One region of the Rhodoglobus sp. genome, then DNA from elsewhere that is predicted to be linked to it. Evidence: predicted binding sites of a transcription regulator. Region 1 holds the regulator's gene; the other holds the start of a gene.
What was found. The regulator HrcA, encoded in region 1, represses chaperone genes, less so after heat shock. The targets are predictions, from matches to a motif close to TTNGCACTCGNNNNNNNCGAGTGCNAA.
Positions count from the first base shown of each region.

Region 2: a site for HrcA is predicted at 1,286-1,312, ahead of groL (chaperonin GroEL). Genes of this name have one in related genera too.

Region 1 is NZ_JBMDVL010000001.1:476,121-481,000, forward strand. It holds gene ACOH1Z_RS02305 (16S rRNA (uracil(1498)-N(3))-methyltransferase) at 1-102, opposite strand, end outside; gene dnaJ (molecular chaperone DnaJ) at 112-1,212, opposite strand; gene hrcA (heat-inducible transcriptional repressor HrcA) at 1,236-2,258, opposite strand; gene ACOH1Z_RS02320 (DUF4870 domain-containing protein) at 2,471-2,869, shown strand; gene ACOH1Z_RS02325 (DUF4870 domain-containing protein) at 2,959-3,333, shown strand; gene hemW (radical SAM family heme chaperone HemW) at 3,349-4,599, opposite strand; gene ACOH1Z_RS02335 (HAD family hydrolase) at 4,699-4,880, shown strand, end outside.
Region 2 is NZ_JBMDVL010000001.1:946,292-951,171, forward strand. It holds gene groL (chaperonin GroEL) at 1-1,243, opposite strand, end outside; gene ACOH1Z_RS04660 (LytR C-terminal domain-containing protein) at 1,420-1,992, opposite strand; gene ACOH1Z_RS04665 (DUF3263 domain-containing protein) at 1,996-2,295, opposite strand; gene ACOH1Z_RS04670 (heme/hemin ABC transporter substrate-binding protein) at 2,428-3,534, shown strand; gene ACOH1Z_RS04675 (HtaA domain-containing protein) at 3,535-4,353, opposite strand; gene ACOH1Z_RS04680 (GNAT family N-acetyltransferase) at 4,353-4,811, opposite strand; gene msrB (peptide-methionine (R)-S-oxide reductase MsrB) at 4,866-4,880, shown strand, end outside.

The DNA of each region.
Region 1 (4,880 bases):
GCGTGAGACTGTCACCGCATGGCGGGCTTCCGCTTTCGTCAGCGAAACCGTATCGCCGACCTGCGCGTCGTCGAGCTCTTCATCAATGTACAGGTGCGCCACGGTCGTCGCCTACAGGAACCGATCGCGAAGCTTCGCGAACAGGCCCTGCTGGAATTCAGCAAAATGCGGTTCTTTGCTCTTGCGAATGGCAGCAAGTTGTTTGATCAAGGTCTGCTCGGCACCACTCAACTTGGTAGGTGTGACCACTTGGATGCCCAAGCGCAAGTCACCTCGACCGCCTCCGCGAAGGCTCGTGATTCCTCGTTCCTTGACCGTGAGAACTTCACCGCTCTGAGTGCCAGGCTTGATGTGAACTTCGACTTTGTCATCGAGACCATCGAGCGTGACGGTGGTTCCCAAGATCGCGTCGAGCATCTGCACCTCGACGGTTGCGAGAAGATCGTCATCTGAGCGACTGAAGACGTCGTGATGACGGACTTTCATCTCCAAGAAGAGGTCTCCATTCGGGCCGCCTGCCGGGCCGACTTCACCCTGACCGGGCATTTGCAACCGCAAACCGGTTTCGACTCCGGCCGGAATGTCAACCGAAATGGTGCGCTGTGCGCGCACGCGACCTTGGCCGGCACACGTGGCACACGGGTTCACGATGATGTTGCCGTATCCGCGGCATGTGCCGCAGGGACTCGACGTCATGACGTTGCCCAAAAGGCTGCGCACTTGGCGCTGGATCTGGCCGCTACCCTGACAAATATCGCAGCGCACTGGAGATGAGCCGGGAGCTGAGCAGTTTCCCTCACACGTTTCACAGAGCACAGCTGTGTTGACCTCGATGTCCCGTGAGACACCGAAGATGGTGTCTTTCAGGCTGACTTCAACCCGCAAGAGCGCATCTTGTCCCCGCTCCCGTCGCGAGCGTGGTCCAACGGATTGTCCGCCACCACCGCCACCAAAGAAGGTCTCGAAGATGTCGCCGAATCCGAAGTTCGCACCGCCGCCGAATCCGCCGCTTCCACCCATGTCGTACTGCTGACGTTGCTGCGGATCGCTGAGCACGTCATAGGCATGCGTGACGGACTTGAACCGCTCTGATGCATCTGCGCTCGGGTTGACGTCGGGGTGCAACTCGCGAGCGAGTTTGCGGTACGCCTTCTTGATTTCTTCTGGCGTGGCCTCGCGGGCAACGCCCAGTGCTTCGTAGTGATCTGCCAAAGTTCCGATTGCTCCTTACGAGCTCAGTTTTCTTCCAAAAGTCGCGACAGGTAGCGCGCTACCGCGCGAACCGCTGCCATGTTGTTCGAATAATCCATGCGGGTTGGACCAAGCACCCCGAGGCGTGCAATGCCGCCGCCAGACGAGGAGTACCCACCCGTGACGACCGAAGTCTCTTCCAACCCAAATTCTGCGTTCTCGCGTCCGATCCGCGTGGAAACGGACCCACTTGTTACTTGCATTTCTCCAAAGAGCCGTAACAACGTCACTTGCTCTTCTATTGCCTCAAGAACAGGAAAAATACTTCCCGAGAAGTCTTGCTCGGTTCGCGCAAGATTTGCTGTGCCCGCGAGAACAAGTTTGTCATGGCGATTGGCCAATACCTGTTCGATCAAGCTGGATGCCACCTGGCTGACGAGTGCCTGACGTTCCACAGGAAAAATATCCGCGAAGTTCGCGAGCCGCTCCGCCGCCTGAGGAAGCGACTGGTCGTGGAGCGCCGAATTCAGCTTTGCGCGCATCTCCCCCAGAAACACCTCGTCTAGAGGTTCGGAAACATCGATGAGCCGCTGCTCGACGAGCCCGGAGTCGGTGATGAACACCGTCATAATTCGCGAAGAATTAATGGGGACCAGCTCAACGTGGCGCACCCGAGCCGTAGCAAGAGACGGATACTGCACAAGCGCGACACTGTTCGTTAGCTGAGACAGCATGCGAACAGTGCGCGCAAGAACGTCGTCCAAATCGTCTGCTTGCCCCAGGAACGACTCAATTGCTTGACGTTGGGCGCTAGTGAGCGGCCTGAGATCTGCGAGCTGGTCTACGAATACGCGATAGCCCTTGTCTGTTGGCACACGGCCAGATGAGGTGTGAGGAGCGGTAATCAGCTCTTCGTCTTCGAGCAAAACCATGTCGTTGCGAATCGTTGCAGCAGACACCCCAAAGGAATGACGCTCGACTATCGACTTGGATCCGACAGGCTCGCGCGTAGCAACGTAGTCCTGCACGATGACTCGAAGCACGTCAAGTCCGCGGGCGGAAACCATGCCACCACCCACCTCTCTTGATTGGCACTCAATCCGTTCGACTGCCAATCTTACTCGACACTCCGTGACACAACCGTTGCACCACGCAACTCATTAGCGCTACCGTGTCTCTGTACTTGAGCGCTACCTCTTCGGGGAAATGCTCAGGTGGCACACCGAGCATTTTGATGAAACCCGGGAAGTTCCCTTGTTCACCTGAAAGGCACGAACTCATGACTGACGCAAATCCGCAGCCCGCCGCACCGCAGCCTGCCGCTCAACTGACCACGGCTGAGGACAACCAGTGGGCGTCATTCGCTCACTTGGGCGGAATCCTCAGCTTCCTGCCATCGCTCATTATCTGGCTGGTCTTCAAAGATCGCGGTGCTTTCACCAATGTGGAAGCCAAGGAAGCGCTGAACTTCCAGATCACATTGACCATTGCGCAGATCGCGCTCCTGATTGTCGGTTCGATTCTTACCGCAGTCACCTTCGGTCTCTTTGGCCTAATCCAAGGACTTCTTGGTTTCGCTATCTGGGCTGTCGGATTGATCTTCTCGATTGTCGGCTTCACCAAGGCAAAGGACGGCAACCACTACCGTTACCCCTTCGCTCTTCGTCTCATCAAGTAACGCGGTAGTTACCCGCTGAAAAAGACTCGGCCCCGGGAGCTTCGGCTCTCGGGGCTATTCTTTTGCCCAATGCAGGGTTTAATGGAGTCATGTCAGATTCCACACCTCCCACCAGCTCTCCGTACGCACCGATCCAACCGATGAGTCCAAGCGATGAGAAGCTCTGGTCAACACTGATTCACATCGGTGGAATCTTCTTGGGATTCATTTCAGCGCTCGTTGGCTACCTCGTCTTCAAGGACCGCGGACCGTTCGTGCGCGCCCACGCTCGCACTGCACTCAACTTTCAAATCACGATGTATATCGCGATGTTCCTTGGCGGGATTCTCACCGTCGTCGGAATCGGCTTCCTCATTATTGTCGCGGCCGCCGTTCTGATCGTCATCTTCAGCATCATCGCCGCAATCGCTGCGAACAAGGGGCAGGCCTACAGCTACCCGCTCACGTTCGAGTTCATTAAGTAACTCAGACCCATCGCTCTAAATAGGGGCGTCAGCGAGCAGTCGTCGTACTACGGCATCCGCGAGCAGGCGCCCCTTTAGTGTGAGCTCAATCGTTCCGCTCAGTGCGGCTCGTGCTTCGACGAGCTCTTCGGCAATCAGCCCAGCGACCGCGGTACGACCTTCGGCATCGAGCGTGTCAATCTGAAGCCCATTGCGCACCCGGGTGCGCAACAAGACGTGTTCCAAATACTTGCTGGAGTCAGCGAGCGTCTCTCGACCTGCCCCCGGAGAGTGCCCAGCGGCGATACGATCCGCATACGCCGCCGGGTGCTTCACATTCCACCAGCGCACTCCTCCGACGTGGCTGTGTGCGCCAGGGCCAACACCCCACCAGTCATTGCCCAACCAGTAGCCCAAATTGTGACGACTAGTGTTGCTGACCTCAGGATCATCGCTTGCCTTGCCCCAGTTGCTGACCTCGTACCACTCGTACCCGGCAGCCTTGAGCTTCTGCTCCGCTAATTCGTACATGTCAGCCTGAAGATCATCATCGACGGCAGCAACAACTCCGCGGCGAATCTGTGCCGCCAGCTTCGTGCCCGTTTCGATAATCAGCGCGTAGGCCGAAATATGGTCAGGATTCTGCGCGATCGCGTGATCAAGCGAACGCTCCCAATCCTGCAAAGTCTCGCCCGGAGTTCCGTAGATCAGATCGAGGCTCACATCGAGCCCCACCTCGCGAGCCCACGCCACAACATGAGGCACACGCTCGGGATCGTGAGTGCGCTCCAGCGTTGCCAGCACATGAGGCACTGCCGACTGCATTCCAAACGACACCCTCGTGAATCCGGCATCTTTGAGCGCCAGCAGGTAATCGCGGTCAACAGAATCAGGGTTCGCCTCAGTGGTCACTTCGACATCCGAAGCGAAACCCCAGGTGTCGCGCGCGGCAGCGAGCATGCGAGTGAGGTCGGTCACGGGCAACAGCGTTGGAGTGCCGCCGCCAAAGAACACTGTCGACGCTTTTCGGGGAGCAACGCCAGCCTGGGACAACACGGTGGATGCCAATGCCATTTCAGCGATCGCTTCCGTTGCGTAGTCAGACCGTTTCGCTCCGCGTAATTCTTCGCTCGTGTACGTATTGAAATCGCAGTAACCGCAGCGAACCCTACAGAACGGAACGTGAATGTAGACACTCCACTGACGGTTCTCAGAACCGGCGGCAGCGCTCTCTGGCAGCGCGCCGTCAAGGGGTGCTGGGTCGGCAATGGGCAAAGCACCTGGCACGAACGAGTCCCCTAAACAGCTGATCACACGAGCGTGCCCCAGCAGTTGCATGCAGGCACAACCTCAATTGTCGCACCTCGGTCATGGGAGAATGTCACCGTGACAACGCACATTCTTTGGGACATCGACGGCACCCTCATCCACAACTCTCGAGACGGTGCAACGGTCTACGTCGACGCTTTCACTCGCGTCACCGGCGCCCCACCACAGCGACGGATCGCTAGCCCGCACGGCATGACCGAGGGACAGCTGCTCGCCGAACTGCTGCAGCTCAATGGACA
Region 2 (4,880 bases), 470 kb from region 1:
CGCCACCACCGGCGACGATTCCCTCTTCAACCGCTGCCTTTGCGTTACGGACTGCGTCCTCAATGCGGTGCTTGCGCTCCTTGAGTTCAACCTCAGTTGCGGCACCTGCCTTGATTACTGCAACGCCACCGGCGAGCTTGGCGAGACGCTCCTGGAGCTTCTCACGGTCGTAGTCGCTGTCGGTGTTGTCGATCTCGGCACGGATCTGCTTGACGCGACCTGCGATCGCCTCTTCGTCACCCGCACCTTCGATGATCGTGGTCTCGTCCTTGGTGATAACGACCTTGCGGGCGCGACCGAGGAGTTCGAGCGTTGCGTTCTCGAGCTTGAGGCCAACCTCTTCTGAGATGACCTGTCCACCGGTGAGGATTGCAATGTCAGCGAGCTGAGCCTTGCGACGGTCACCGAAACCGGGAGCCTTGACGGCAACCGACTTGAAGATGCCGCGGATCTTGTTCACGACGAGAGTTGCGAGTGCTTCTCCGTCAACGTCTTCAGCAATGATGAGCAACTGCTTGCCGCTCTGGATTACCTTGTCGACGATGGGGAGCAGATCCTTGATGTTCGAGATCTTGCCGTTGACGATAAGAACGTAGGGGTCTTCGAAGACCGCTTCCTGGCGCTCCTGGTCAGTGACGAAGTATGCCGACAGGAATCCCTTGTCGAAGCGCATGCCTTCGGTGAGCTCAAGCTCGGTGCCGAACGTGTTCGACTCCTCAACGGTGACAACACCTTCCTTGCCGACCTTGTCGATCGCCTCAGCGATAAGTGCACCGATCTCGGGGTCACCAGCAGAAATTGATGCGGTAGCCGCGATCTCTTCCTTGGTTTCGATCTCCTTGGCGCTCGCAATGAGTGCCTCAATGACCGAGTTGGTGGCCTTTTCGATTCCGCGCTTGAGGCTGATGGGGTCTGCACCCGCAGCAACGTTGCGGAGGCCTTCGCGTACGAGTGCCTGTGCAAGAACAACAGAAGTAGTCGTACCGTCTCCGGCAACGTCATCCGTCTTCTTTGCTACCTCTTTGACGAGCTCAGCACCGATCTTCTCGAACGGGTCGTCGAGCTCGATCTCCTTGGCGATGGATACACCGTCGTTCGTGATGGTGGGAGCGCCCCACTTCTTCTCGAGAACAACGTTGCGACCGCGCGGGCCGAGTGTGACCTTTACGGCGTCAGCGAGAATGTTCAGGCCGCGCTCAAGGCCGCGACGGGCCTCTTCGTTAAAAGCAATGATCTTTGCCATGTGTGTTTCTCGTCCCTCCCGGACGTCGTACAAGCGAATAAGTTGGCACTCGAACTATGCGAGTGCCAAGGTCAAAATTAGCACTCGACAGGGGCGAGTGCAAGACAGCCCAGCGCACTCGACAGGGGCGAGTGCGCGTGTTCCGGGTGTGGTCGTGTGGTGTGGGGGTTGGCTGCTTATTGTCCGGCGGTGAGGTAGTCGGTTCCGAGCACGATGGTGAGTTGTGCTGCGGGGAAGACGTCGGCTTCGATGAGTCGTATTTCGCCGATTCCGAGGGCGTTGATGAGGCCGGCGGCTACGTCTTCGTCGTCGGGGTTGCTGTAGTAGACGTAGGTGTCTTCGATGTCGCGTTGGGAGGCTGGTGCGGCGCTGCCCATGGGCCAGCCGACGGCGGTGAGTTCGTCGAGGAGGCTGGTTTGTACTCCGGTTTCGGGGGTTCCGTTGAGGATGTCGATGGTGAGTGCTCGTGCGGGGTCGATGGTTGTGGGGTCGGTGAGGGGTTCGACTGTTTCTATGGGTTCTGGGGTGGCTGCGGGTTCTTCTGGTGAGGCGAAGAGGGGGATTCCGAGGTCGTCGTCGAGGTATTGACTGAGGGCGAAGAGGCCGCCGAAGACGAGGATTCCGGTTGCGAGTAGGGCCCAGGCGAGCCCGATCCAGCCGCCTCCGCGTCGTTTGGGTCCGCGGTGTGCGCCTACGCGTTCGATGTCGTCGGGCTGTTCGTCGAATCGATCTTTCGGGTAACTAGCCATTGATTAGTCTGTCAATTCTTCGTTGTGGTGGTGTGTTGTGCGCACTGTGCGGTTGCGCATCCGGTTGTCTCGGTTGCGTCGTAGTCGCGAGACGAGCATGGGGTCGTAGGTGACGGCTGCTGGTGCGTCGATTACGGCGTTGAGCATTTGATAGTAGCGCGCGCTTGATACGTGGAACAGGCTGCTGATGGCTTCTTCTTTTGCCCCGACGTGGCGGGTCCATTCGCGTTCGAAGTCGAGAATCTGGGTCGCATTTTCGGGTAGCCCGTTGGAGGCGTGTGTTGTTGTTTCGGGTTCTGACATGACGACCTCCAATATTGTGGCAATTCTAGGGCGCGCAACCTTTGGGATTGCCTAACGACGCGGCTTGCTCGGTCAATCAGGGGCGGTCGAGGTTAGGATGTCCTTAGTACCCGATGTCTCCGATTGGTCTTCATGCGCTTACGACTTTTCGCCACTGCTGTGGTGGTGTCTTGTGTTGCGCTTGTGGTGAGCGGTTGTTCGATCTCGACGGTTGCGGAGCAGCCGATGGTTACGGTCACTGCTGATGCGAGTTCTCCTTTGTCTCAGTTAACGGTGTTGGATGATGCGAAGGATTACAGCGGGTTGGTGCGCGCGGCTCTTCCGACGGCGGGTATTTCTGCTCCTGATTCTGCGCCGGAGCAGTCCTTGCCGACGACCGTGATGTCACATGATCTGAGTGGTGATGTCTCGGTGACGGTTTCGTCGGCCGACCGCGTTATTGCGATGGATATTTCGGGGTCGATTGCGGCGACGGTTGCCGGTTTGGGTTTGCTTGATTCTTTGGTGGCGCGCGATATTTCTACGACGTTTGATGAGGCTGCTGCGTTGCCGGTAATCACGTCGAGTGCCCATACGGTCAATAGCGAAGCGATTTTGGCGATGCGTCCAGATCTGATTGTGACGGATGGTTCGATTGGTCCGATCGATGTGGTGTTGCAGTTGCGGGATGCTGGCATTGCTGTGGTGTTTGTGGAGACTGATCCCTCGGTGAATGGGGTTGCTGAGTTGGCGCGTCAAACTGCAGCCACGTTGGGGGTTCCGGCTGCGGGAGTGGCGCTCGGTGAGCAGTTGGCTGCGGAAATTCAGGCGAAGATTACGGAGATTGCGGGCATTGTTCCGCGCGGTGATCGCTTGCGCATGGTGTTTCTTTATTTGCGGGGAACGTCAGGTGTTTATTACCTGTTTGGTCAGGAGTCTGGTTCAGATGTCTTGATCAATGCTCTTGGCGGGGTGGATGTTGCTGCCGAGATCGGTCTCGAAGGTATGCGTCCGATGACGGATGAGGCGATGGTTGCGGCGAATCCGGATCTCATTCTGGTGATGACCAATGGCCTCGACAGTGTTGGCGGCGTAAGCGGCTTACTTGAGGCTCGCCCGGCGGTCGCGCTGACGGAGGCTGGCAAAAATCAGCGCTTTGTCGAGATGGATGATGGCGAGATTTTGAGCTTCGGCCCACGCACGGTCATGGTGCTTGATGCGCTCGCGCGTGCCATTTATGCACCTGGCTCTGGTTCGTAGTTAGGGGCGTTGGCGCGGCGAACGTTTGGTTCCGCGCCACCGGGTGACGAAAAAGACGAGGCCTGCAGCTGCCGCGGCAGCGACGACCGCCAATGCCACGACGGTGTTCCGTTCTCGCGGGGTGACGCTCGCTTGGGGCGTTGGCATGCAGTTGGTCGTCGCGCTAAACGTAACCGTGATGGGGTCGAGTTTTTCACCAGCGGGGTAGGTGCCGAACGCGGCAGATCCTGCCTCTGTGAGCGTCACGGATGCGGCGGCTAATTGTGCGGTGCCGTTATCGACTGCGACGGTGGATGTGTCAATGGTTGCGAATTCCACGCCGGACTGGTCGACGGGCGTCCCGTCTTGAGTGGTTCCACTAACGTCGAAGACGAGCTTTGCGCTGGTGGTGCCGTCGAACTGCAGTTCGAGCGCGTCGAGCGTGGTGTCGAGAATTCCGTCGTGGCCGGTGAATCGCAGGGTGCCGTCAAAGGCGAGGGTGCCACGGCCCGCGTCGAGTTGGCCTGCACCTTCGCTCCAACCAAAGTTGGGGGTGTCATAGGTGGCACCGTCGCTCACCGCCCATTCGCCGTTCGCGATGGTGCCGCTGATGTATGACCGAAGCGACTCTTTGACACCCCAGGTGATGGCGGCATCCGATATTTGGCAGGTGGAGTCGTCGGCGGCGAGGTTCACGTCAGTTGTCGCCGACCGTGTGCCGGTGCGGGTATCTGGCGCATCCAATTCTGTGGCGTTGCTTGTCATGGGGGTAATGGCAATAGCGACGGCAGTGATGATGAGTGCTGCAGGGCCGAGCACGCAGACGTTGAGGCCACGCATTACTGGGCTGTGCGGTACATCGATTGATGCATGATGGTGGCTTCTTCATAGAGCTCACCGAATGATTCGAAACCAAATTTGGCGTAGAGCGGCACGATGTATTCCTGGGCGTGGAGCAGCATTGCTTCGCCGCTGAAGTCGCCAATGATCCGCTTCATGATGATCTGCGCTAAGCCTTCACCCCGACGATCTTCGCGTACTACAACACGCCCAATGACGCGGTGGCCATCGAGGTATTCTGCGGTCTGGTTGTAGAGAACACGGATGTAGGCAGCGACACCGTGGTCGTCGGCGATCCAGTAATGAGCGGTTGCGTCTTCTTGGTCGCGGTTGTCGAGTTCTTCTTCGTCGACTTTTTGCTCAACAAAAAACACGTCTGTGCGCAGTTTCATGATCGAGTAGAGCTCGGTTGTTGTTAATTCGCCCCAAGACTTGGCGATCACGGAATCATTAGGCACAACCACGAGTTTAATGTACTGGGCAGCGAAAGCTGACGAACTAAGGAGACCACCATGACCTACAAGGTG